One region of the Sinobaca sp. H24 genome, then DNA from elsewhere that is predicted to be linked to it. Evidence: riboswitches for the same ligand, from Rfam matches in the RefSeq annotation. Region 1 holds a riboswitch; each other region holds the start of a gene.
The links. A riboswitch is a leader RNA that binds a small molecule or an ion and turns the genes downstream of it on or off. The one in region 1 is predicted to bind S-adenosylmethionine.
Positions count from the first base shown of each region.

Region 2: linked by a shared signal. The riboswitch ahead of MMY81_RS13590 (methionine biosynthesis PLP-dependent protein) and the one ahead of metK (methionine adenosyltransferase) in region 1 are both predicted to bind S-adenosylmethionine.
Region 3: linked by a shared signal. The riboswitch ahead of MMY81_RS08640 (homocysteine S-methyltransferase family protein) and the one ahead of metK (methionine adenosyltransferase) in region 1 are both predicted to bind S-adenosylmethionine.

Region 1 covers NZ_JALBWT010000011.1:92,839-101,098, forward strand. The annotation lists partial or broken gene MMY81_RS35340 (helical membrane plugin domain-containing protein) at 1-395, opposite strand, end outside; partial or broken gene fdhF (formate dehydrogenase subunit alpha) at 396-3,375, opposite strand; gene MMY81_RS33395 (hypothetical protein) at 3,526-3,654, opposite strand; gene MMY81_RS15560 (helix-turn-helix domain-containing protein) at 3,815-4,714, shown strand; gene metK (methionine adenosyltransferase) at 4,732-5,961, opposite strand; SAM riboswitch class I at 6,137-6,250, opposite strand; gene pckA (phosphoenolpyruvate carboxykinase (ATP)) at 6,465-8,063, shown strand; gene ytkD (RNA deprotection pyrophosphohydrolase) at 8,097-8,260, opposite strand, start outside.
Region 2 covers NZ_JALBWT010000009.1:54,510-62,769, reverse strand. The annotation lists gene MMY81_RS13595 (bifunctional homocysteine S-methyltransferase/methylenetetrahydrofolate reductase) at 1-837, opposite strand, end outside; gene MMY81_RS13590 (methionine biosynthesis PLP-dependent protein) at 870-1,973, opposite strand; SAM riboswitch class I at 2,094-2,200, opposite strand; gene MMY81_RS13585 (PrsW family glutamic-type intramembrane protease) at 2,454-3,119, opposite strand; gene MMY81_RS13580 (asparaginase) at 3,185-4,165, shown strand; partial or broken gene MMY81_RS13575 (YpdA family putative bacillithiol disulfide reductase) at 4,160-5,152, opposite strand; partial or broken gene MMY81_RS35255 (cobalamin-dependent protein) at 5,333-5,590, opposite strand; gene MMY81_RS13570 (MerR family transcriptional regulator) at 5,718-6,092, opposite strand; gene MMY81_RS13565 (metallophosphoesterase family protein) at 6,114-6,716, opposite strand; gene MMY81_RS13560 (hypothetical protein) at 7,174-7,596, opposite strand; gene MMY81_RS35250 (RecQ family zinc-binding domain-containing protein) at 7,596-7,832, opposite strand; gene MMY81_RS13555 (RecQ family ATP-dependent DNA helicase) at 7,738-8,260, opposite strand, start outside.
Region 3 covers NZ_JALBWT010000004.1:253,531-261,790, forward strand. The annotation lists gene MMY81_RS08595 (DUF4097 family beta strand repeat-containing protein) at 1-1, shown strand, start outside; gene MMY81_RS35075 (TIGR04104 family putative zinc finger protein) at 103-402, opposite strand; gene MMY81_RS08605 (hypothetical protein) at 498-722, opposite strand; gene MMY81_RS08610 (hypothetical protein) at 769-1,206, opposite strand; gene MMY81_RS08615 (TIGR03643 family protein) at 1,375-1,641, shown strand; gene MMY81_RS08620 (CPBP family intramembrane glutamic endopeptidase) at 1,707-2,399, opposite strand; gene MMY81_RS08625 (hypothetical protein) at 2,411-2,572, opposite strand; gene MMY81_RS08630 (dihydrofolate reductase family protein) at 2,960-3,523, opposite strand; gene MMY81_RS08635 (cysteine hydrolase family protein) at 3,746-4,306, opposite strand; SAM riboswitch class I at 4,627-4,728, shown strand; gene MMY81_RS08640 (homocysteine S-methyltransferase family protein) at 4,843-5,892, shown strand; gene MMY81_RS36240 (undecaprenyl-diphosphate phosphatase) at 6,982-7,164, opposite strand; gene MMY81_RS08645 (TerC family protein) at 7,452-8,260, shown strand, end outside.

The DNA.
Region 1 (8,260 bases):
TTTAACAGAGAGAAAATATTTGTTTTATGTGGATTTTCCTCTTCCTCGGAAACCCGCTCCAGCCCATTGTTTAAACGGTCCAGCATAGGCTTAATCTTGTCTACATCAATAGAGCCCGCGAGACCGCCCATTAGAAGAAGATTTTTGATGCTTTTCGTGACACCAGGCTGATCAATGGTTTTCACGAGAATATCCATCACTTCTTCTCCTTCTTTCAGCAGGCCGTTAATAATAGTCAGAACGCCCTTACTCTGTAAACCGTTCAGAATTTCAATTGAGCTTAGAATTCCTTCTTTATTAGCTAAAAGAACTTCTTCAATTTCTTTTAAGTCCTGTTTCTTTTGTTCTTCTTCACTAAGGGTGCGCCTTTGAATAGAAGTAATCGGCTCTGCCATTTAAGACTCCCCCTTTTTCACTAAATCTTTCGTGAGGCCGCGGTTTTTCTTAACCGTATCGCCCGGGAATTCGTAATCATCGCGTTTCCATTTACGGTGTACTTCCACCCCTTGTTGAGGCTGTGGATTACCATAACGGAAGTTATGCTTCGGAAGCGGCGTTTCACCTTCTGTTTCCAGTACTTCCATTTTAGCTTTTACTTCTTTATACGCAGGCGTATCGGTATCTTTATCTGAGTAGCTGCTTGTTAAGAGGTTAATAGCCGCATCTCCGCTGTCATTCATTGATACATACAGCTCATTGCCTGCTACTCTCTCCGTTACAATACATCTTACTTTAATGGCACCGTATGGAGAAATAATTCGTACAAGAGAGCCGTCTTTCACATTGCGCTCTATTGCCAGTTCAGGAGAAACTTCAACAAAGTTATTTGGCGTTTTGTCTTTAATACCTTGAGAACGGTACGTCATATTTCCTTCATGGAAGTGCTCAAGCATTCTGCCGTTGTTTACATGCAGATCGTACTGCTCTTCGTATTGTACAGGGACTGTCCAATCTACAGGGTACAGTCTTGCCTTGCCGTCAGGGAACGGAAATTCGTCCAGGAACAGTACCGGTGAGTCTGTACCGTCTGCAAATACCGGCCACTGCAGGCTGTTATAGCCTTCCAGGCGGTCATAGGAAACTCCTGCAAAGATATCTGCAAGTGAAGCTGCCTCTGCCATGATTTCTGATGGGTGGGAATAGTTCCATTCAGCTCCCATTGCATTAGCCACTTCCATAATGATCTGCCAGTCCGGCTTGGATTCCCATTGGCTCCAATGCTTTGTAAAGTCTTTGGAAACGACGCTCCGTGTTTGTGAACGTACCGTCTTTTTCAAGACTTGGGCTTGCCGGAAGTACAACGTCAGCAAACTGAGCTGTACGGCTGAGAAAGACATCCTGTACTACATAGAAGTCAAGCTTGGCAAGAGCATCCTGTACATAGTTGATGTTTGAATCAACCAGGCTCATTTCCTCCCTTTAAGTACATAGCTTTCAGCTTGCCGTCATGAATGGCATCAATCATTTCGTGGTTGTTCAAACCTTTTTCGGATGGAAGGTCTACTCCCCACACATTTTTATATTTCGCACGTACTTCTTCATCCATTACATCTTCATATCCAGGCATTTTGTCAGGCATGCTTCCAAAGTCACTTGCACCCTGCACGTTATTATGTCCTCTAAGCGGATAAGCACCTGCACCCGGCTTGCCGTAGTTACCTGAAACGAGAAGCAGGTTGGAGATCGCTGTGCTCGTGTCGCTTCCTCCTAAATGCTGTGTAACACCCATAGCCCAGAGAATACAGGTTGTTTCTGCTTCATAAACGCTTTTCGCAATTTCGATTATATCTTCTTTAGCTATTCCTGTTTTTTCAACAGCATAGTCAAGCGTGTATTTATCCAGGTTGGCTTTGAATTCATCAAGGCCGTTTACTCTCTCCAAGGAATTTCTTATCTTCCCATCCCTGATCAAGAGAATATATTTTGCTGCCGCAGAAAGCCAGATCAAGTCTGTACCCGGGTTTGGACGGACAAACAAGTCAGAGCGCTCCGCCATTTCGTGCTTACGCAGGTCAGCAACAATAAGCTTTTGATCTCTGAGCTTATGGGAGCTTTTTACTCTTGTTGCCAGTACCGGATGGGACTCTGAAGTATTTGTGCCGACACCAATAACAAGTGCGGAATTTCTAATATCTTCAATGCCGCCTGAATCCCCGCCATAGCCTACGGTCCGGAAAAGTCCCATTGTCGCAGGAGACTGGCAGTAACGGGAACAGTTATCAATGTTGTTGGTTCCAATAACTCCGCGTCCGAGCTTCTGCATCAGGTACGATTCTTCGTTTGTTGTTTTTGAAGAACTGATAAAGCTGAGGGCATTAGGTCCATGTTCTTCTTTAATAGATGTAAATTTCGATTTAATAAGAGCGATGGCTTCATCCCATGTAGATTCTACAAAAGAATCGCCTTTACGGATAAGCGGCTTTGTTATACGTTCTTCACTATTTGTATAATCCCAGCCGAACTTACCCTTCACACAGGTTGAAATTCCGTTTGCCGGTGCTTCTACCTGCGGATCTATTTTTAATATGTCGCGTCCCTTAGTCCAGACGTCAAAGCTACAGCCTACTCCACAGTAAGTACATACTGTTGTTTTGTTTTTTCGATGCGGCTTTCACGCATAGCGGCTTCCATATCAGAAATGGCCAGAATAGAACTGTAGCCTGTTTCCACCTGCTTGGTTACTTCTATCATTGGACGCAGTGTCTGCTGGTCAATTCCTGTCATGTAGCCTGCTTCTCCCACCATGGATTTTTCAATGAGGGCGTTGCATGGGCATACTGTTGAGCAGTGACCACAGGATACACAGGAGGACTCATCAATCGGTACATCATTATCCCAGATAACACGCGGCTTCTGGCGCTCCCAGTCAATAGTAAGCGTTTCTGTCACCTGAACATCCTGACAGGCTTCTACACAGCGCCCGCAGAGGATACACTGATCCGGATCATAGCGGTAAAACGCATTTGTATTATCCTCTTCGTAAGGTTTCGGTTCAAAAGGCTCGCTTGGTGGTGCTCTACTTTCATTTCTTTCACCGTATTATGTATTTCACAGCCGCCATTATTATAATCACAAACTGTGCAATACAACTCATGGTTATGCAGAATCCGGTCCATTGCTACAACTTGTGCTTCCTGTACATCAGATGATACAGAATCTACCACGTCTCCATCATTCAAGGCGTCGAGCATCCTCTAACCATTTCCCCGTTCACTTTAACCATGCATGTATCACAGGTTTCAATGGCTCCAAGGCTTGGATGATAGCATACGTTAGGAAGTTCTGAAGGTTTCCAATTGTATATTGCAGGACACTTTGGTCATTTTCTACTGTTTTCTTTTCACCGTTAAAGGTGATTTGAATTCTTTCCGGCAATGTTCATCTCCTTTCTACTATTGTTAAGCTGCCAAACCCGCTATCGAGTTTATAGACCTAAACTATAAAAAGTATATACCCCTCATTGCCGTTTGACAAACGTAAAGGGAGATGATCCAAATTATGTAAAAATGCCGTACTGTCCTTCAATTAATGTTTGTGGGGAAGATTAAGCGGCGTTAGTTGGGAAAAGCCTGTAAAAAGTACATCCGTCCCCTGAAAATTCATTATTATTACGCATACTGCTGCTGCAGCAAACACGTATCCTACTTTATTCAATCAAATCACCTCCTCTTCGTAAAAGTAGTATAATATAACTACTACTTATTAACATTTTCCTTTATAAGCCATTTATAGGCATTTATATAGATTTTTACTTCCATCTTTAGTACCTGTTGGTTATAATAATTATAGGAATAAACAGAAAGGAGGAAATCTAGTGGACTTTTCGAGAGTAGGAAAAAAAATTCAGGAGCTGCGCCAGTATAATCATATGACCCAGGCTGAACTGGCTGATGGCATCTGCACCCAGGCCCAGATAAGCAAAATCGAAAACGGCTCTATTATCCCGTATTCGAATACGCTGTTTCAAATTGCTGAAAAACTTGGCGCTGATATGTATTATTTCTTTGAAGAGGCCGTTTCAGAGCGCCCGGACTACGTGCAGGACGTTTTTGACCAGCTTGAGGAATGCCGCTTCACGCAGGATTATAAACAGATGGAAGCTTTGATTTTATATGAAAAAGACAACCCTCTTTTTACGCCCCCTTTGTACAAACAGTACATAGCCTGGCATAAGGGAATTTTTTTATACCATCTTTATAGAAAAACGGAAGAAGCCTTCGAGCAGCTTCTATTCTCCATCTCGATTGACCCTAATCCTTCTTTTACCGAAAGAAAAGCCGAAATAAGCAACTCTTTAGCTGTTTTTTATAATCTGGAAGAACGCTACGAAGACGCTGAAGCACTATGTAAAGAGGCGCTGAATAAATGGAAGCAGATGAAAAAAAGAAAAAATCCTTCTATTGAAATGAAATTAACTTACACGCTCGCCATTTCACTCACAAAACAAAAGCGCTATAAAGAATCAGCGCAGTGGTGTGAAAAAGGCATAAAACGATGTCTGGAGACAAGAACTATGTATGTTTTCGGTGAGCTGCTTTATCAGAAGGGCCGGAACCTCCTGCTGATGGGAGAGACCGAAAAGGGGCTCGAGCATTGGAATGAAGCTTTGGGGATGTTTAAATCCACCCGGCAGCATCATTTGGTCGATTTAATGGACAAAGATATGAAACAGTTTATAAAAGACGGCGTATTAAAAGAAATACACTACGAATAAAAAAAGACGACCCCATTTTAGGGCCGTCTTTCTTTTTTATTGTTTTTTTCTTTTGCCAGCTGATTCAGCAGTTCCGCTTTATCTGTTTTTTCCCACGGCAGATTTACGTCTGTACGTCCAAAGTGGCCGTAGGCAGCCGTCTGTCTGTAAATAGCACGGCGAAGGTCCAGCATTTTGATGATCCCTGCAGGACGCAGGTCAAAATTATCTTTCACCAGATCTACCAGTACGCTTTCCGATACTTTTCCGGTGCCAAATGTTTCCACCGCAATAGATACAGGACGGGCAACTCCGATAGCATAGGCAAGCTGTACTTCGCATCGTTCTGCCAGTTCAGCAGCTACTATATTTTTCGCAACATAACGAGCGGCGTACGAAGCGGAACGGTCTACTTTTGTCGGATCCTTCCCTGAAAAGGCTCCGCCTCCATGACGCGAATATCCTCCATACGTATCTACAATTATTTTTCTACCTGTCAGACCGGCATCCCCCTGAGGACCACCGATAACAAACCTGCCGGTCGGGTTCATAAAGTAATTTGTTTCTTCATCTAAAAGAGCTTCCGGTACAACAGGGTCAATAACGTGTTCTCTAAGGTCGCTGTCTATCTGCTCCAGCGTAATATCTTCCTGATGCTGGGCTGAAATAACAATCGTTTCTACACGAAGCGGCTTCCCGTCATCGCCGTATTCGATCGTTACTTGTGTTTTTCCGTCGGGACGAAGGTAAGGAAGAATTCCTTCTTTTCTCACGTAGGTCAGCCTTCTGGCCAATTTATGAGCAAGGGAAATTGGAAGAGGCATTAATTCTTTTGTTTCGTTATCTGCATAACCAAACATAAGACCCTGGTCTCCTGCACCAATTGCCTCCAGCTCGTCTTCTGTCATTGAACCTTCGCGCGATTCCAGCGCTACGTCGACTCCCTGGGCAATGTCTGCTGATTGTTCGTCAATAGAAGTAAGAATGGCACACGTTTCGGAATCAAAACCGTATTTTGCCCTGGTGTATCCCACCTCTTTTAGCGTTTCTCTTACAATCTTTGGAATATCTACATACGTAGATGTACTAATTTCTCCAGCAACAAGCACAAGGCCTGTATTCACTACTGTTTCACAAGCTACTCTCGCATTTGGATCATGCGATAATATCTCATCTAATATTGCATCTGAAATTTGATCACACAGTTTATCAGGGTGTCCTTCTGTAACAGACTCTGATGTAAACAGGCGGCGTCCAATTGTTTCCATGAAATATCCTCCTTTTTATCCTGCTTATAACTTATTCTGCCGTACTTCTGCCTGCTGCATAATAGTATGCACGCTGCCTAAGCCGCCTTATTATATAGAAGAAGAAGAGAAAGAAAACACAAAACCCCCTTTTCCATGGCGAGGAAAAGGGGGTTTCTATCCGTTCCTTTTTCGCCTCTTATCTTCCAAGACGACAGTCGTCTCTCCAGGTTAGCACCTTTCCGTTTCACACTTTCGGATGGTTGCCGGGTTTCGCAGGGCCTGTCCCTCCACCAGCTCGGGATAAGAGTATCCGTTCGAAAAATATGTTACCTCAGTTCCAATCTCTTGTCAAATAAAGCATTTTCCTATGCTGTATGTCTAAAAAAAATTTTTTTCCATTAACAGAATAGCGTGATTTATTTTTGAAAATTTCCACTAGTAGTATAGACTAATATTTTTAATGTGTTATACTAATTAACAATTAGATGATACTATTCAAGAAAAGAAAGGATTTTGCCGCCATGACTACTTTAGATTTTTCCAATGAAATTCATCACCTTCTTCATGGTGACAACATTCATATGAATCTGCCCGTTTCACACCTTGTAGAAAGAGCGTTGGCCAGAAAAGAAGGTATTCTTACAGCCAGTGGAGCCCTTAGTGTGGAAACCGGTAAATATACGGGCCGTTCTCCAAAAGATAAATTTATTGTTGAAGAAGAGAGCGTACTAAATGATATAGACTGGGGCCCGGTAAATCAGCCGATCTCCAAACAGATCTTCACGGACCTCTATAGAAAAGTAATGACTCATCTTGCTGAACAAAAAGAACTGTTTGTCACGCAGGCTTTTGCAGGAGCAGACCCTGCCTACCGGCTTCCAATCCGTGTGATTAATGAAGATGCCTGGCATAATCTTTTTGCCAAGCAGCTGTTCATCCGTCCCTCGGAAGAGGAACTGCAGACACACGAGGCCGGCTTTACGATTATTTCTGCTCCGCACTTTAAAGCAGATCCTGCCGTGGATAAAACATCTTCAGAAGCATTTGTTATTATTTCATTCGAAGAACGTATTGTACTAATCGGCGGCACCGAATACGCCGGAGAAATGAAAAAATCGATTTTCTCCGTCATGAACTACCTTCTTCCCCAGCAGAACGTATTGTCTATGCACTGTTCAGCCAATGTTGGCACAGAGGGTGATACCGCTTTGTTTTTTGGTCTTTCCGGTACAGGGAAAACTACTCTTTCCGCTGATCCGAACCGCTACCTGATCGGAGACGACGAGCACGGCTGGTCCGATAATGGTGTATTTAACATTGAAGGCGGCTGCTATGCTAAATGTATTAATTTATCTTTCAAAAAAGAGCCCCAAATCTGGAATGCTATTCATTTTGGAGCTGTTATTGAAAATGTTAAAACGAATAAAGAAAGCCGGACCCCTGACTACGATAATGTATCCTTAACGGAAAATACGAGGGCCGCCTACCCGTTGGACAGCATTCCCAATACGATGATGCCGAGCATTTCCGGACATCCATCCACTATTGTGTTTTTAACGGCTGATGCTTTCGGCGTGCTGCCGCCCATCAGCAGACTTTCCAAAGAACAGGCTATGTACCATTTTCTAAGCGGATACACGAGTAAGCTTGCCGGAACAGAACGTGGTATTACGGAACCAGAGGCTACTTTTTCCACATGCTTCGGTTCTCCATTTCTTCCTTTGGAAGCATCCCGTTATGCGGAAATGCTTGGAGATAAAATAGAACAGCACGAGGTAAATGTGTTTCTTGTAAATACCGGCTGGTCCGGTGGTCCTTATGGTGTAGGGGAAAGAATGAACCTTGCTTATACGAGAGCGATGGTTCAGGCAGCACTGCAGGGAGAACTGCAGAACTGCGAAACGGTCAAGGATCCATTTTTCGGCCTTCATATCCCGCTTCGCTGTCCCGGCGTGCCCGATGAGGTGCTTCAGCCGAGACAGACATGGAAAGATACAGCCGCTTATGATGAAAAGGCTAAAGAGCTTTCCCAGCAGTTCCAGGAAAACTTTAAAAAATTCACTTCTGTTTCCGATAACATTCGAGCCGCAGGCCCGAGCGTGTTCGCTTCAGCAGAATAAAGAAAAGCACTGCCGGCAGCCGGCAGTGCTTTTTCATGTCCAATTTCTTTGTTTAAGCTCAGTAAGGCAGTAAGGAATAACGTCATCTCTCATTAAAAAACTAAAGGTCGCCTTATTTTTTAAATCTGCCGGAAGCTCCCTGCAGAGAACCGGTCCAAGGGTTTCCATATAATCCTCTTTCGGGATGAGTTCTTCTA
Region 2 (8,260 bases), on a different contig from region 1:
TGCAGCTATTTGAGCTATGTGCTCCGGTGTTGTACCGCAGCATCCTCCGATAATACCAATCCCCTGGTTTTGAAAATCAAGGGCTTTTTCATAAAAATAGTCTGGATTTGATTGGTAAACAAAACGTCCATCATCGATATCCGGAAGACTTGCATTTGGATGTACCGCATAAAGGGTATGTTCATCGAGGGGTGTCATTTCCAGGGACCGCAGGATGTGATACGGCCCCATTCGGCAGTTCACTCCCACAGCATCCGCGCCGGCCGCCGTCATTTGTTTAAATGCTTCTCCCAGCGGCATCCCGCTGTGCATAACGCCTACTTCACCGAGCGCTACCTGGGCGATCACCGGCAGGTTTGTTTTGCTTTTCGCAAGCTTAATGACCGATAAAATTTCCTGAAGATCATAGAACGTTTCCAGAATAATGCCGTCCGGTTCCGCTTTCAGCAGAGCGTCCAGCTGTTCAGAAAAAGCGCTGCGTATATCTTCATCGTTTTCTTCCATTTTCTGAAGGCCCTTTATACCGCCTATTGTGGCAAAAACAAAAGCTCTGCCTTCTGCAGCTGCCCGGGCTGTTTCAACGCCCAGTCTGTTTATATCAGCTGCTTTATCTTCCAGCTGATACTTGGCAAGCTTAATACGATTTGCTGCATACGTATTGGTCTGAATAATATCCGACCCTGCTTCTACATATTCTTTATGGATGTTTTTAACCAGGCCGGGCTCAGATATATTTAATGCTTCATAGGAACCGCTGTATCCTTTTTCATATAGATACGTTCCCATTGCCCCGTCTCCAATTAACATGCGTTTTGAATATTCCTCTGCCAAATTCACAACGAGCCACTCCCCTGATTCGTGATTTTCTTTTACAGGCGGTCGAGCGCCTGCCCTAAATCCGCGATTATATCTTCTTTATTTTCAATACCTACAGAAAAACGGAGCAGCCGGTTACAGACGCCGTTGGCAATCCGGACTTCCTCCGGAACATCAGCATGTGTTTGTGTGGCCGGATATGTCATGAAGCTCTCTACACCGCCCAGACTTTCTGCAAATGTGATAAGGTTCAGACCGCGGAGCAGGCTGTCGACCCACTGCTCATTTTCAATCCGAAAGGAAAGCATACCGCCTTTTCCGGTGTACAATACGTCCGTCACTTTTGGATGTGTATCCAGAAACTCCGCTACTGCCCGTGCGTTTTCTGTATGCTTTTCCATGCGCAGGGACAATGTTTTCATCCCTCTCATTAACAGCCAGGAATCCATAGGCGACAGTATTGTACCCATCCCGTTATGAAAAGCCGTAATCCGGCTGCTTAACTGCTCATCTTTTGTAACGATTAATCCGGCAATAATATCATTATGGCCGCCCAGATACTTCGAAGCACTGTGTATAACGATATCGGCACCCATATCGAGCGGACGCTGCAGAATCGGTGTGTAAAAAGTGTTATCCACAATCAGCCAGAGACCGTGTTTCTTGGCCAATTTTGACATTTCAGAAATATCGGCTTCCTGCATTAATGGATTGGTCGGCGTTTCTATAAAAAGGGCTTTCGTGCGTTCGGTAATCTTTTGTTCAAATGCCTCTACGTTTCTCGGGTCGCCATATGCAATCGTAATACCCCAGTTTTTCCATCCCTCTTCAAAAAGCCGGTACGTTCCTCCATATAAATCCTGGGAAGCAAGAATTTCGTCATCTTTATCAAAAATGGCAAACAGCGTTTGAATAGCAGCCATTCCTGAGCTCAATGCGTACCCTTTGGCACCATTTTCCAATCCGGCGATTGCCCGCTCCAGAATGTCTCTTGTAGGGTTGCCGGTACGGGAGTAATCAAACCCTGTCGACTCGCCTAATCCCTCGTGACGGAAAGCAGTAGACATGTGAATAGGGGCGCTTACGGCTCCCGTTCTTGGGTCTTCTTTATTTCCAATTTGTACTAGATTTGTTTCGATGTGAAATTTCTTATCCATTATTGTCACCCTTTTTGTGGCTTATTACTATATAGTTGCCTGCGTATCCTAATTTATCATTCCGCTAAAAGACCTTCCTCTAAAAGTAAGAAGAAGGTCTGCGATTTATAAGAGCACCTCTTCTTATCTCTCGGACATCTTCTGCCCGGCGGATTTAGCACCTGACCTGTGTAGGCTGGTTGCTGAGACTTCATAGGGCCTGATCCCTCCGTCTCTCTGGATAAGAAAGCTTTATTTATATAGTTGTGTAGTAAAACCTTACAAGATTAACGATCGAAATGCAATCAAATTGTGCGAATTTGTTGAATTTATTCAGGAGCAGTATCTACATATAAACGGCTGCTATTTCCGCAGACACAGCGGACAAAACCAGTTTGGATCGTACCGTCTTCTTTCCTGCTTCCTTTAAGAACAAATTTCTCCCCGCACCTCGGGCATCGTATGACGACGCGATATCGTTTTTCCTCTATCATAGGCCGTCTATTCCCCTTCCATCTGCCTAAACCTTTTTCCCTTTTCTTCTTTTCTTACAGCTATCCAACATATCAGAAACCCTAGAGGCAGCATCAAATAGACTATGTACTGCCGGTCGATTAATAATAGCAAATCGTACGTGCCGTGTAAAACGAACGGGACCGCCAGGCCTAAAAACAAGAACATTTTTCCGGCAGCGCCTTTCAAAAAGGAGGCTTTCCCTATATAATATCCCATAGTACAGGCAAACAGAGCATGGCTGGCCACCGGCAGAAATGCCCTTCCAAAGGCTATATCCACGCCATACGCTGCGAGGTAAAGAATATTTTCTGCTGCAGCAAAACCAAGCCCTACAGCAAGCGCATAAAGGGTCGTATCGTAAATAGAATGGATCCGGATAAAAGGAATAACGGCAGCGCACAAAATAAACCATTTAAAAAATTCCTCGAGCAGCCCGGCATATAAAAAAGCCTGAAAGAAGACGGAAGCCTCCGTACTTGTCTCTTCTGTAAGCGCATATTGCACTGTCACAATTGGAAAAACAAGCAGCATGCCAAAGAGAAAAGTACGGACCGTTTTGTAAAAGGAACCAGAAGTTGTCTCCTGTGTTAGATAATAGTAGCTTAAAAATGCGATCGAAGGCGCCAGGGCCGCAGTTATGATAGCAAACACTCGCGCATCCGTCCTTTCCTGCTCTGTAATTGCCGGCTAACCATTAATAGAAAAGAGGTATTCTTATGAAGCGGATTTTAACAATACATACCGGGGGCACAATCTCCATGAAAGAAGACAAGCAGACTGGAAGCGTAGCGCCGGGGGAAAAAAACCCTCTGGATCAATGGCATGAAGAAGCCAAGCAGGTAGCTGACATTACCGTGATCCCGTTCTTTCATCTTCCTTCCCCTCATATTACGCCTGAAAATATGTTCGAGCTTTCTGCTTTTATTAACGAAAAACTAGCTGAAGGCCTGTACGATGGGATTGTTATAACGCATGGAACGGATACGCTTGAAGAAACAGCCTACTTTCTCGATCTTCTTCATCGTTCCCCAATACCAATTATTTTGACAGGTGCTATGCGTTCAAGCAATGAATTAGGGGCAGACGGTCCTTACAATTTTCTGGCTGCCATTAGAACGGCTTCTTCTGAGCAGGCTAGAGAAAAGGGAGTGCTCGTTGTGATGAATGATGAAGTTCATTCTGCAATCAACGTAACGAAAACGCACTCTTCTAATGTAGCTACATTCCAGAGTCCTCAATTTGGACCAATCGGTCTCGTCACGCGGCGCGGTATTCTTTTTCATCACAGTCCTTCCGTTAGAGAGCAGTTTTCTATTTCCTCTTTAACGAAGAAAGTATTTCTTCTCAAGGCTTATGCGGGGATGGAAAGAGAAACGATAGACTTGTTAGAGTCCGCCTCTCCTTCCGGCCTCGTCATTGAAGCATTCGGCCAGGGAAACGTCCCGCCCGCTATAGTGCCCGCTATCGAGTCGCTTATAGCAAGGAATATCCCCGTTGTTCTTGTATCAAGATGCTACAGCGGCATTGTCCAGGCAACTTATGAGTATGCCGGTGGAGGCATGCAGCTGAAAAACAAAGGGGTTATTTTTTCAAATGGATTAAATGGCCAAAAAGCCCGGCTTAAATTAATGATTGCCCTCGAAGCAGGAATTACCGGAACAGAACTTACCAATACATTTGAAAGCTGGCCGTCATAATGACGAAGGCCAGCTTTCTTTTTCTTTAATATGAGAGGCAATCTGTTCCCCATGCCATCTGCCGTTTTCAATAAAAATTTCATTAGCATTATCACCGGCTGCGATGACGCCAGCAACATAGAGCCCAGAAACATTTGTTTCCATTGTTTTCTTTATTAAAATGAGGGCGCCCCGCTTCTCCGTTCAGCACTCCTGCCCTTTCCAAAAATGTATGGTCCGGATGATAGCCTGTCATGGCGAATACAAAATCTGCCGGCCACGCTCTGTTTTTGTCATTGTGTATACTCGACGGCCTCTTCCGAAATAGCCGTAACGTCTGCTTCGGATAAGAGATGTATTTTCCCCTGTCTGACGAGCGAATCAAAGTCCGGAAGTATCCAAGGCTTCACATGCTCTGAAAAGGAAGCGCCCCTATACAGAACGGTTACAAATGCTCCAGCTTTTTCAAGCGCAAGCGCTGCATCAACGGCGGAATTTTTCCCGCCGATTACGGCAACACTCCGATGAAAATAAGGGTGGGCTTCTTTAAAATAGGGGAAACATGCGGAAGGCTGCCTCCCTCAATTTCAAGTTTGTTCGGCTGACCGTAATAGCCGGTCGCTATAAATAACATAGTCCGGTGTGTACTGCCTTTTGTATACCGGTCATTGTGCAGGACGAAACAAGAAAAACCGCTGGATGTCTTTTCAATCGAATCCACTGTCATATGAATGAATACGCCAGATCTTCCTGCTCCACTACACGCTTATAATATACCAGTGCTTCCTGGCGGGTAGGCTTTCGGTTAATCGATGTGAAAGGGATATTCCCAACCTCCAGCCTTTCACTGGAGCTGAAAAAAACCTGGTGCACTGGATACTGGTAAATAGCGTCTACGATATTCTGTTTCTCAATGATAACCCGCATCTATCCTCTGCGTTTTAACTCAATAGCAGCTGCTATTCCACATGGCCCTGCTCCTACAATTACTACTGTTTCTCTACTCATATGCTGCACCCTTTTAATTCTTTTTGTTTTCCATCTGCTTATATAATATGTTGCTGATCCATTTTCCCATGCCTCCGCATTTGAACCAACCAGAAAACGGCTGTATTTCTGCGCTTTATCCACATCCATGTATTGAACGGCATGCCCTCCATTCCAATGTTTAAATGAGGATGCTCCATTTTCCATCTCCGTAATGAAGTTCAGTGACGTTTCCAGGTTTTCAAGCAGTGTACAGGAGGTAAAAAAGATATTAGTGTCTATTTCATGCATAACCTGTATTAAATCTTCTTCCGGGATACCTACACCCAGATAGACGACCTCGAATCCTTTTCGTTTTAAATATAAGGTGAAAAAAAGCAGCCCAAGTTCATGACTTTCATTTGGACCTGCAGCTGTTACCACTTTAGGCAGAAATCCTTTCACATTATAGGAGTGCATAATACTTCCAATTTTCGTACGTAGAAAAGAAGTTATATAATGCTCATGGGCGATAGTAATCTGATCGTTTTCCCATAATGTACCTACTTTCACTAAAAGAGTTCCAATATATCCGTCGTTACCTTTTCTAATGTAAACATTGAAAAAGCTTTATTGAGAGCTTCCTGGCATCAGCCTCTCTAAAACGAAGCAGGTGGCTAAGAATTTCTTCTGCAAGAGCATACGTATGGTCTATTTCCATTGGATGAACAGTCGTGCTGTCTATATCTTCAAATTTATCTATAAGATCCACCGCCTGACTGACAGTGAAACCGCTGCTTGTTTTACCCAGAATCCATTTGAGAACTGCTGCGTCTTTTTCCGTATACAGCCGATGGCCGGCTGAATTTCTTTCCGGATGAACAATATTATATCTTCTTTCCCAGGCACGAAGCGTGCCCGGCTGGATACCTAGCATATTGGAAATAGCTTTTATGTTATATTTGCCTTCCGTAGGTTCCATTTCTTTTCCCCCCGCGCCTCTTTATTTCAATGCTCTACCGGTACTAATGTAATAAAATGAGCTTCTGCCCTTGCGCCAAAGCGAAGCGCAGAAGTTGTCGTTCCATATCCATTGCTTACCAGATAAGGTAAGCGTCCGGCCTGTTTCCAACCTCCGGAGTGCGCAGTCCCATGGACCTAAACGAATCTGTCCTCCATGAGAATGGCCGGTGAGCATAAAATGAGCTTCACCCCGGGTCGAGGCCTCTAAAGCCGTAACCGGATAATGTGAAACCAATATTTCTGCTTTTGTCCAGCTGCTGTCTGCTCCGCGGGTTGTTTCGTCAAACCCGGCAATACGCAGCTCCTGGTCCAGAAGCTTCCAGCAATATGTGTTCCCGGCAAGAATTTCTATATGATAAGAGGTTAAAAGACGTTTCAGTTCTAAAGTTCGTTCTTCTTTATCATGATTGCCCCATACAAACAAAGTCGGTGCTCCGCATTGCAGCTGACGCAGGTTATATGCGGTTCTTGCAAAAGGCACGCCTTTTTCTCTAATATCCCCGCCTATTATAATCATATCTGCTTTTTTGTTTATCTGCCTGCTTAAAGACCTGGATATTTTTCTTCTATGTATGTCAGAAATAAAAAAGATGGTTTTTCCTGCAAAGTGTTCAGGAAGCTCTTTTATAAAAAAAAATCTTTCCTTACAACTGCCCGGTGGGCTGCAAAAATCATATACAGCAATAAACCGGCTGCTGCTGAAAAAACCGCGGTTATCGATTTCATTATATCGTCCTTTTATCTGATAGTTTTTTATTTATTCCCTCTAAGTCACTATCATAAACTAGTGCTAACTGCTCCAACTCATGAACGGATTGTGTCGATTTACTGCAGAAACCCTTTACGTCTCTATTTTTCGTTATACTGAATATACGCATGAATAGAAAGGAGATCTATTATGGATTTTGCTGTATTTCTTATAGGCACAATAATGTTTGGTGCAGGTTTTGTACTGCTGCTTTTTTTTCTGGCTAAAAAAATGTCGCTTCTCATTCCATTTATTTTGATGGCCGTGGGTGTGATTATCTGTTTTGTCGGCCTTATACTATCTTCACCTCTGACAGATCAGGACCGCAGCGCATCGCTGACAGAAATCCCTGGTGAACCTGAAGTTCTTCAGACTTAAAGATAATTGCTGCGCTTACTACAATAAGAAGAACAATACCAAGAAAAATAATAAACAACAGATGAGTCATCGTGACAGGCGCATTTTCTTCCTTTTCCTGCCGGCGTACAGCCATTCTTCGAACCGGTTCCTCTTCAGACTCCATGGCTTGATCCTGGCTGTTTTTTTCTTGTTGTTTCCACTCTCGTTTCAAACGGTCTTTTTCTTGTTTCTTTTGTCTTTTCTTTCTGCGCTTTTCTTCTTCCGCCTGCTTTTTCTGAGCCTCTTTTTTTCTTTCTTCTTCCTCTCGTTCCAATCTTTTTTTCTCTGTGCGTTTACCAGGCCTCTCTTCCATCATTAGTCCTTCTCCCCTTTTTCACTCCTGGATGTAGAAGCTGTCAACAGTTCTTCCAGCCTTTTTTTCCAGGAAATTTCAAATATTTCATCTTTTTTTCTGCCTTGATTCAGAGCAGGAACCACCCAGTCGGCTCCGCATAAATCACAGCACTGCTCCGGCTTTTCCTTTAGTATTTCCCCAAAATAGTCCAGCAGGGCCCTGCGCCGGCATGCTTCTTCCTGAAGCCACTTCTCCATGCTGAGCAGCTTCCGCTGCTTCCAGATGGTGCGCCGCTCCTTTACCTCTTTTATTTTTGTTCGGCAGTGAACTATCGGGGTTCTTCTTCCATTCCCTGTAATAATGGAGAAAAAAGCGCAGATGATTTTCTTCCCACCCGCTATATCGGGCAAGTTCTTCCCAGCGGCTTTCCGGTGCTTCCGGGTCAGCAAGAATGCGGGACACGAGCCGGTCTATTTCTTCTTCTGCAGGGAACTCCATCTCAATAAAAAAGCGCGGCAGATAAATATCGTCCTCTTTATATAATAAAATAGCGCTGCTTTTTTTTCCATCTCTTCCAGCTCGTCCAATTTCCTGAACATAGGATTCAAGATCCTTAGGATAATGATAATGAATAATATACCGGACGTCTGGTTTGTTTATTCCCATGCCAAATGCATTCGTACAG
Region 3 (8,260 bases), on a different contig from region 1:
AGCATCCATAAAAAAGAAAGGCCCAGTGCTTAAAAGCATTGCGCCTTTCTTTTTTTATTTAGCCGATCCTTCTTGGAATGCTTTCGCCATCATTACGCCGACTCAGAATAACGGTTCTTCCTGGTTGGAAAGTGTAAGATATATTGGATATAAAGCCGAATATACTGGCAGTGCTATTAAAAAAGCGATTACGGCAGCAATGGAAGGCCCCCAGACAAAATTTAAAGCAAATACAATAAATAGAGTTAAGAATACCATCCCGCTTGCTATCTTTCTTGAGCGCGCTGTCGGATATTGCGTTGATTTGCAGTACGGGCACGTCATCCCCTGTTGAACAGCAAAGGAACACTTTACCGTTTCCCACCATCCCCACGTGTGTGTACAGCTCTGGCATACAGGCATGTAATTCCTCCTTTATGTAAAAAGTAAACAGTTCCCCGGTCTAACATTATTTTTATCAGCCCTTCTCCTCCTCATGTTATCTGTAAGCGGCTTTGCTACCATTCGAAGAAAAATTTTAAAGACATCGTTATGGCGGAGTAAATCAAAACAGCAATCAAAAAAGATGGATAGTGCGTTTCTTTTTCACTTGGCAGTTCATGTTTAAACACGGTAAAAATCATCGCTCCTGAAACAAGGGCAAAAATAAATGATCTAAAAAGAGGAATCAGATCAATATTTAAAGCAACAATCCACCCTATCGCAATTCCCGACCCAAGCATGTACCTGCCGTACTTAGTGTATTCATGGGGAAACTCCCGCCACATCTCATGAGCTACCGCAATAAAATGAAGCCCAATCGCTATACAATAAAAAAACCGCCTCAATACCGGATACTTCAAAGGACAAAACGGTGTAGGAAACGAGGGCATTGTATAACGCATAAAAGGAAATGGCTGACCAGAAAGAAGAGGTATGGGAAATATAGTTCTGCTTAATAATAATTTGTATACCCAGGAAAAGAACAACGCCAATAAGCCCGGCAAAATAAACCTCTGACTCCATCGTAAAATGTCGGTATGGTTCTTCAATATCGGTCTGTTCTTTATGCAGCGTCGGCAGCAGGTAAATAAAAATATAAGAGACCGCCAGTCCTCCTGAAAATGAAAACCATTTCATCCGCATAACCTTTCCAGAAGGGATCAGAGCACCTGCAAAAAAATGGATGATGACGAACACAATACCAACGATAAATGGAATAAGCATAGGCGAACCCTCCGTCCGATAGGCTTCAAAGATATAACACTACTATTCTTACAGTATAAGGGTAAATTCAGTGGTTTATGTAAGTGATCTTCTTCCGGTACCTATTATTCGATCCAGCGCTGTCGTTTTGATAAAATACCCTTACAGCAGTATCGAGGAGGCATGATCATGAAAGAAACCAATCGCCTGACTCCGGAAGATATCGACCGTATTGTAGAGATGGCCTGGGAAGACCGGACTCCCTTTGATATGATTGAAGTGCAGTTCGGCTTAAAGGAAAAAGACGTCATTAAGCTTATGAGAAAAGAAATGAAAGCATCATCTTTCCGCATGTGGCGCAAACGGATGAATAACCGCAGCACCAAGCATGCAGCACTGCGCTCAAAAGAAGTAAAGCGTTTCCGCTCTCCAAATCAAAAGCCTTTGTCATACTAAAATTGAACCAATTCAGGAGCAGACCCTGGATTGGTTTTTTAATCTGCTTTGTTAATTGTTACCATTTATACTATATTGGAAATCGACCTGCTTCTTTTTTTATCTATAATTATTAGTACGGTCAGGACAGCAATGCTTAAGAGAACCATAAACAAAAAGGATAAATACAGCGTCATAAATCCCCCAAATATTTCATCAAATTCCAGCAGCGCTGCATCAGGATCGTATACTCCCCCGCCGGAAATATACCTGGCAATTTCAAGGTACATCAGATGATAATAAATGCTCATCCATAACGACCCTGTATATTCGCGATACAGCTGCAGGGCTATCCCGAACGCAAAGAGCAATATAAAATAATCGATAGTCAGCTGCATCGGTTGATTAAAAAATAGAGCGGCTAATGACATAGCCAGTAAAGGCACACACATGAAAAGAAGCATCTGCAGAAACAAGGAAATAATAAATCGATATTTCTTTCGCAGTTCTGAAAATATCAAGCCTCGAATAAACACTTCCTCCGGGAATGCCTCATACATAAATGCCGTGATAGTATTAATCAAAACGGCAAGCAGAATAGTGCCGGTCAAATTAAGGCGGACGTTTTCAATGCCTCCAAACAAAGCAGCGGTGATAATCCCTGATAGAAGCAGAAGCAATGGCAGTGCTGCCCCAACGAACCATTTAGTTCGGGAATCGGCTTTTGTTAAACCGATGTTTTTAAACAAATCAGGATTCTTTGCTTTCAGCCAATACAAAACGGCAAGAGTCACCCGGTAAACATAATGCCCTGAAGGAAAAGCGCTGTCTCTCGGTTCATTCCCTGCGTTTCGATGAAATAGCGGCCGGTATTTCCCGATATGAATAGAAATATAGATACCAGGAAAAAGTACAAGATTAATCGACTGACTTTATACGTTGATTCTTTCAAACAGCTTCCCCCTCTATTAAAGCCTGGGTGGCTTCGTAAGGTATCACTTCATTTATCAGATTCATTATTCTAAATATAACTTGTCTTCTACAGTGTAACTGAATAATAATTATAAGCTAAAACCAAAAAAGGAGTCAGCCAATGGATTTAAGTACAAAAAGAGGATGGACGTATTTTAGTATCGCGTTGTTTACCTTAGGTGTAGTTTTCTTTTTACTTCGTTCTTCTCCTATAAATATCAATGATGTAACAGAATACATTCTTTATTCTTTTCAATGGGGGTTAATTCTTTTCGGAATAACATGCTTAGTTTTTAGATTGTTTTTTTCTAAATTTATTGGGAAGCGGTAACTGAAAACTTGAACTCTACTATTAAGCGGTACCTGCTCATTGGTCGTTTTTACTTTCCTTAATGATCCTATACCAGATTTCCACTTGTTTTGCGGTCTCAATGGTCCGCAGTTTTTCCAGTTGAATCTCGAATTCTTCCAAGTGGTCGAATAAGCGCATCCCCTGTCCAAGAATGATTGGTGCAAACGCAACCTGCAGTTCATCCGCCAGATTCGCTTTTAATAACTGCTGGCCGACGTCAGCCCCAAGCACCACTACATCTTTCTCTTTGGCCGCCTGTTTAGCCTGATGAACCGCGCTTTCGATACCATCTGTTACGAATGTAATGGTGAGATTTTCATTTTCCTTTGGATGTTCAGCTGGTGGATGATGGGTCAATACAAACAAAGGCACTTGAAATTCATAATTATCTGCATAGGCATCCGGATCTTCGCTCATATCAAAAGTATTCCGTCCCATCACAACCGCTCCCGTTTTTGCCATCTCCGCTTGAATGACTTCATTCGGTTCAAAGCTCTCGTAAAGCTTTCCTAGTTTCCCGTCCCGGTCGCTGATATACCCATCCACCGATAAGATCATCCCCAAGCATACCCTTCCCATGTTCTTCCCTCCACTTTCTTCATTGTCTTCCGTTTAACACTATTCTCTAAGGTGAGAAACCCGTCTCTTTATGTATTCTTCTTTGGCGTCCTATAACCCTTTTAAGAAATTAAATCGATTGCTTTCAAGTTAAAAAAAGATGGGATTTATAAAGTACAAACAACATAAAAAATGTCCGTAAAGTCATGTATGACCTTTACGGACGTTGTTATTAATTTTTACTTAATTGGTAGTTTTCTGCTGCAGGAAATCTTCGGTTGACTTCACTTCTGCATACATGCCCTGCAGTGCGCCTACAAACGAATAATGAACCTGTTCGGCTGAAGTGGTTTTATTTTGATACGTCAACTCTTTTGTCGCGCAGGCATCTTCGATAAGCGTTGTTTCATAGCCTAAATCTACAGCTGCCCGAACAGTAGCATCGATACACATATGTGTCATCATCCCTGCCACTACTACCTTTGTTATACCCTTTTCTTTTAATTGACTCTCTAATTCCGTATTTAAGAAGCTGTTGGGAAAGTTTTTGACGATGATTTTTTCATCTTTCAGTGGCTGAACCGTTTCATGATGTTCTGCCCCTTCTGTATCCGGAAGAAAGAAACCTAAAGCGGGATCGCCTGCGATATGCTGAACATGGAAAATATGGCCGTTGTGGTTCTCTCTAAACCATTCAATAACTTTAGCGGCATTCGCAGCTGCAATTTCAGGATTGCTTAATTCCATTTTGCCACCCGGGAAATAGTCATTTTGAATATCGACAACGATTAAAGCTGTACTCATTCACTTCACCCCATTGCTAAGTTTTTCATACAAGGTAATCATATACTTAATTGCAATTTAAATCGATAAAAGGGTTTTACAAAGGTAGAGGTTGATGAAAACTTTTTTGATGGGCATCATCTAATAGTTAATAACAAAGCAAAAACAAGTACAATATATGGAGCGATAGGGCTTCTAGCCTTGGACGATTTCTACTTCATTCCAGCCAAAGCGATCCAGCTAAGGTCGTACTTTTAAGTTTTGAAAACAAATGTTTTACCTCTGCTTGACTTTCATCAACAGCGATTGTATTCTAAATATTACTAATTTAATACACAACTATTTTATCAAGAGAAGTGGAGGGACTGGCCCTTTGACACTTCAGCAGCGGACTAGTAATAGTACTGTGCTAATTCCAGAAGCAGCAGGCTTGAAGATAAGAAGAGCAATTTGTCGTATTTCGTCAAACCCCCTTCTTAAATAAAGAAGGGGGTTATTTTGTTAGACGAATGCCAGGAGAATTAAAGAATAATAGAGAGAAAAAGGAGAGTATTGTGATGAAACGCAGCTTAGAACAACGACTTAAAGAAGGAACGGTTATTGCCGGAGAGGGGTTTCTGTTTGAACTGGAGCGCAGAGGCTATTTGCAGGCAGGCTCCTTTGTACCGGAAGTGGCTCTGGAAAATCCGGAAGCCCTGAAAGAAACATACCGTGATTTTATGAAGGCGGGGTCTGATGTGGTACTTGCTTTCACATACAACGCCCATAGAGAAAAAATGCGCATCATCGGCAAGGAAGATTTACTGGAACCGCTTAACCGAAGTGCGATCCGCTTAGCGAAGGAAGTAGCCAAAGAACACCCAACGGAAGAAGCATTGGTAGCGGGTAATATATCCAATACGAATATTTTTGATCCGGAGGACCCGGAAGCGAAAGAAAAAGTCAGAGGCATGTTTGCTGAGATGATCGGATGGTGTAAAGAAGAAGGCGTTGATTACATTCATGGCGAAACGTTTTACTACCATGAGGAGGCAGAAATCGCACTGGAGGAAATCCAGAAGCAGGGACTGCCGGCTGTCATTCTGCTTGGACTAATGGGTGAAAATATACTGCGGGACGGTTATACCGTAGAAGACTCTTGTAAAATACTGTCTGAGAAAGGCGCACTAGTCGTCGGAATGAATTGTTTCCGCGGACCGGATACTATGCAGCCATACCTCGAAAAAATATGCGCTCAGGTGGATGGTTACGTAGGCGGACTACCTGTTCCTTATCGCACCACCGAAGAACACCCAACATTTTTCAATTTGCCGGACGGCGGATGCAGCTGCCATCTGCCTACAGAAACGACATTTCCAACAGCACTGGAGCCACTGTCCCACAATCGGTATGAATTGGCTGAATGGGCAAAAGAAGCGAAAAATGCCGGGGTCAATTACATCGGATTATGCTGCGGTGCTTCTCCCGCTATGGTACGGGCGGTTGCTGAAGCAACTGGACTAGAGACCATCAATTCCCAATACTCGCCTGATATGGAAAAACATTTTCTGTTCGGTAAAGACAAGACTTTAAAACAGCATAATCTAAGCTATCGTTCAAAAGCCTAAAGAGTAGATAATTTTATATCTTATGTAAGTTAATAAGAATCAGGTAGTTTGACTAATGCCAGCTTTTTCCTTGGGAATTATCCATGGGAAAGGCTGGCTATTTTATTGCAGCCGCAGATCAACATATCTCACATTTGAATTGATCTAAAATGAACTGGAATATTTATTTAGATCTATACTTATACCTGCAAATTCAGCATAGTTTCTCCTCTTCACCCTTGCGAGTATAAACTTATTTTGCCTGCGTCTTTTCGTAAAAAGGAATTTAATACCAGCCGCCGAATATATCTAATAGCAGATTGTAAAAATCAATAAGCACTCTTTAAGTTTTCACTTAATAATTAAGCATTTCTATCTACTGTCAAAAGGAGCTATTATGACAAAATCCGCTGAAAAGAAACTAAGCATGTGGGCTTTTTTTGTAAACGCCTTGAGCGCCCCCAGAAAAAATATTAAGAAGGATCATCATTTTACGATTAAAAACAGTATCTTTCTCCTCATACTGTTTCTTCTTTTGCTTGCCTTTGTCTTATATGCAGTTAACCTAATCATCATGGTAACTTTTCTTCCTGTTTATGAAAGCATAGGAATATTTGTGTACATTTTTTTGGGACAAACATTGTTTGTGTTAAGTGTTCCAGCCGTGTTTGTGAACTTTTATGTGATCCGCTGGTTCAGCAGGCGTTATTCTGCGACTGAAAGAAGTACGCAAAAAATTTTCAGTGATATGCTGACACTCTTTATTCCATGTATTTTGCTTTATAATCTCAGTTTTTCTTTTTATTCCTATCTGGGTTCATGGCGGTCGATTACCTATCCACTTGGAACGATGTTCATTATTTTCACGTTTGTTTTCTATTTCTCCCGCTCCTTTCTTTTAGTGAAATATTATGTATTAGACAGCCAAAAAAAAACCTCTATGATTATGCTTCTGTACACAGTAATACTTATTGTCTTATTCATTTTTCACTTGGGTATGTTTCTGTCGTTTGGTCCCTTTAGTATCAGCTGAAGACTACTCTCAAATAGTCTGGTTCCATTTGAGGAACTTCATTGATAAAACGGAAACTTCACTCAGTTTATCTCTTATTAGACTCCACGCCGCAGTGCTCTATCCAACATAAAAGTAAAACCAACTGCTGTGTGATGCGTTAATTTATGGAGAGCGTCTCTTGATATTGTGACACTTGATCTTGAAAATCTGTGCCAAAATGCCTGGCACTGCACCATTCCTGTCAGTAAAACATGCTTCCAGAAAACTTGGTCCACCATCCAGAATAAATAAGATTGACAAAGAGGCAATAGAAGGATACATTATAAGAAATAACTTAATATCCTTTGGAAAAAGGGGAGTAGCTTTTTCAATAAAATCGTCAGGACGGGAGAAATCCCCGGTTTTATTGGCAGCCTTGTGCTGTTTGCGAGACCTTTACCTATGAGACGGGTAAAGGGCTTTTTTATGCCTTCACCGCCTCAGCGGTGAAGGTTTTTTGTGTGGATTCACAATAAAACCTATCGCGGCAGGGTAACGGGTTTATCTAAAAAAGGAGAAGATAAACATGGAACTTAGTCTGCTGATGGAATACGGATGGGTGCTTATTGTCCTGATCCTTATTGAGGGAGTGCTGGCTGCTGATAACGCGCTCGTACTCGCTGTGATGGTCAAAAGACTCCCACCGGAACAAAGGAAAAAAGCGTTATTTTACGGCCTGGCCGGCGCGTTTGTTTTTCGTATTGCCTCTTTATTCATTATCTCATTTCTCATTGACGTATGGCAGGTACAGGCTATTGGAGCTCTTTATCTCTTATTGATTGCGCTCCATCATATTATCCGGAAAGTCTGGTTCCATAAAGAAGCTGCAGTGGAAAAAAAGACACAGGAAAGCGAAGAAAAACCTGCAGGGTTCTGGCGTACCGTAGCAAAAGTGGAAGTAGCAGATATTGCCTTTGCGGTTGATTCTATTCTCGCCGCCGTCGCTCTGGCGGTGACCCTTCCCCGAACCAACCTGCCCATGATCGGCGGAATGGACGGCGGGCAGTTTCTTGTTATTCTGACAGGTGGACTGATCGGGGTGGTCATTATGCGATTTGCTGCGGGGTATTTTGTCACCTTACTGGAAAGCAGACCTGGTCTTGAAATTGCTGCATTCGCTATTGTCGGCTGGGTTGGGGTAAAGCTGATGGTTCACACTCTTTCTCATCCAGCCTTAGCAGTGCTCCCAGAACATTTTGCAGAATCCACTCTATGGAAATTATCTTTCTATATCGTGTTGGTCGGTATTGCCGCAGCCGGATGGATACTGTCTAAGGATAAAGGGGTACCACAGAACAAGGCAGCACTTAAAGAAAGCTTTGTCAGCCAAAAATA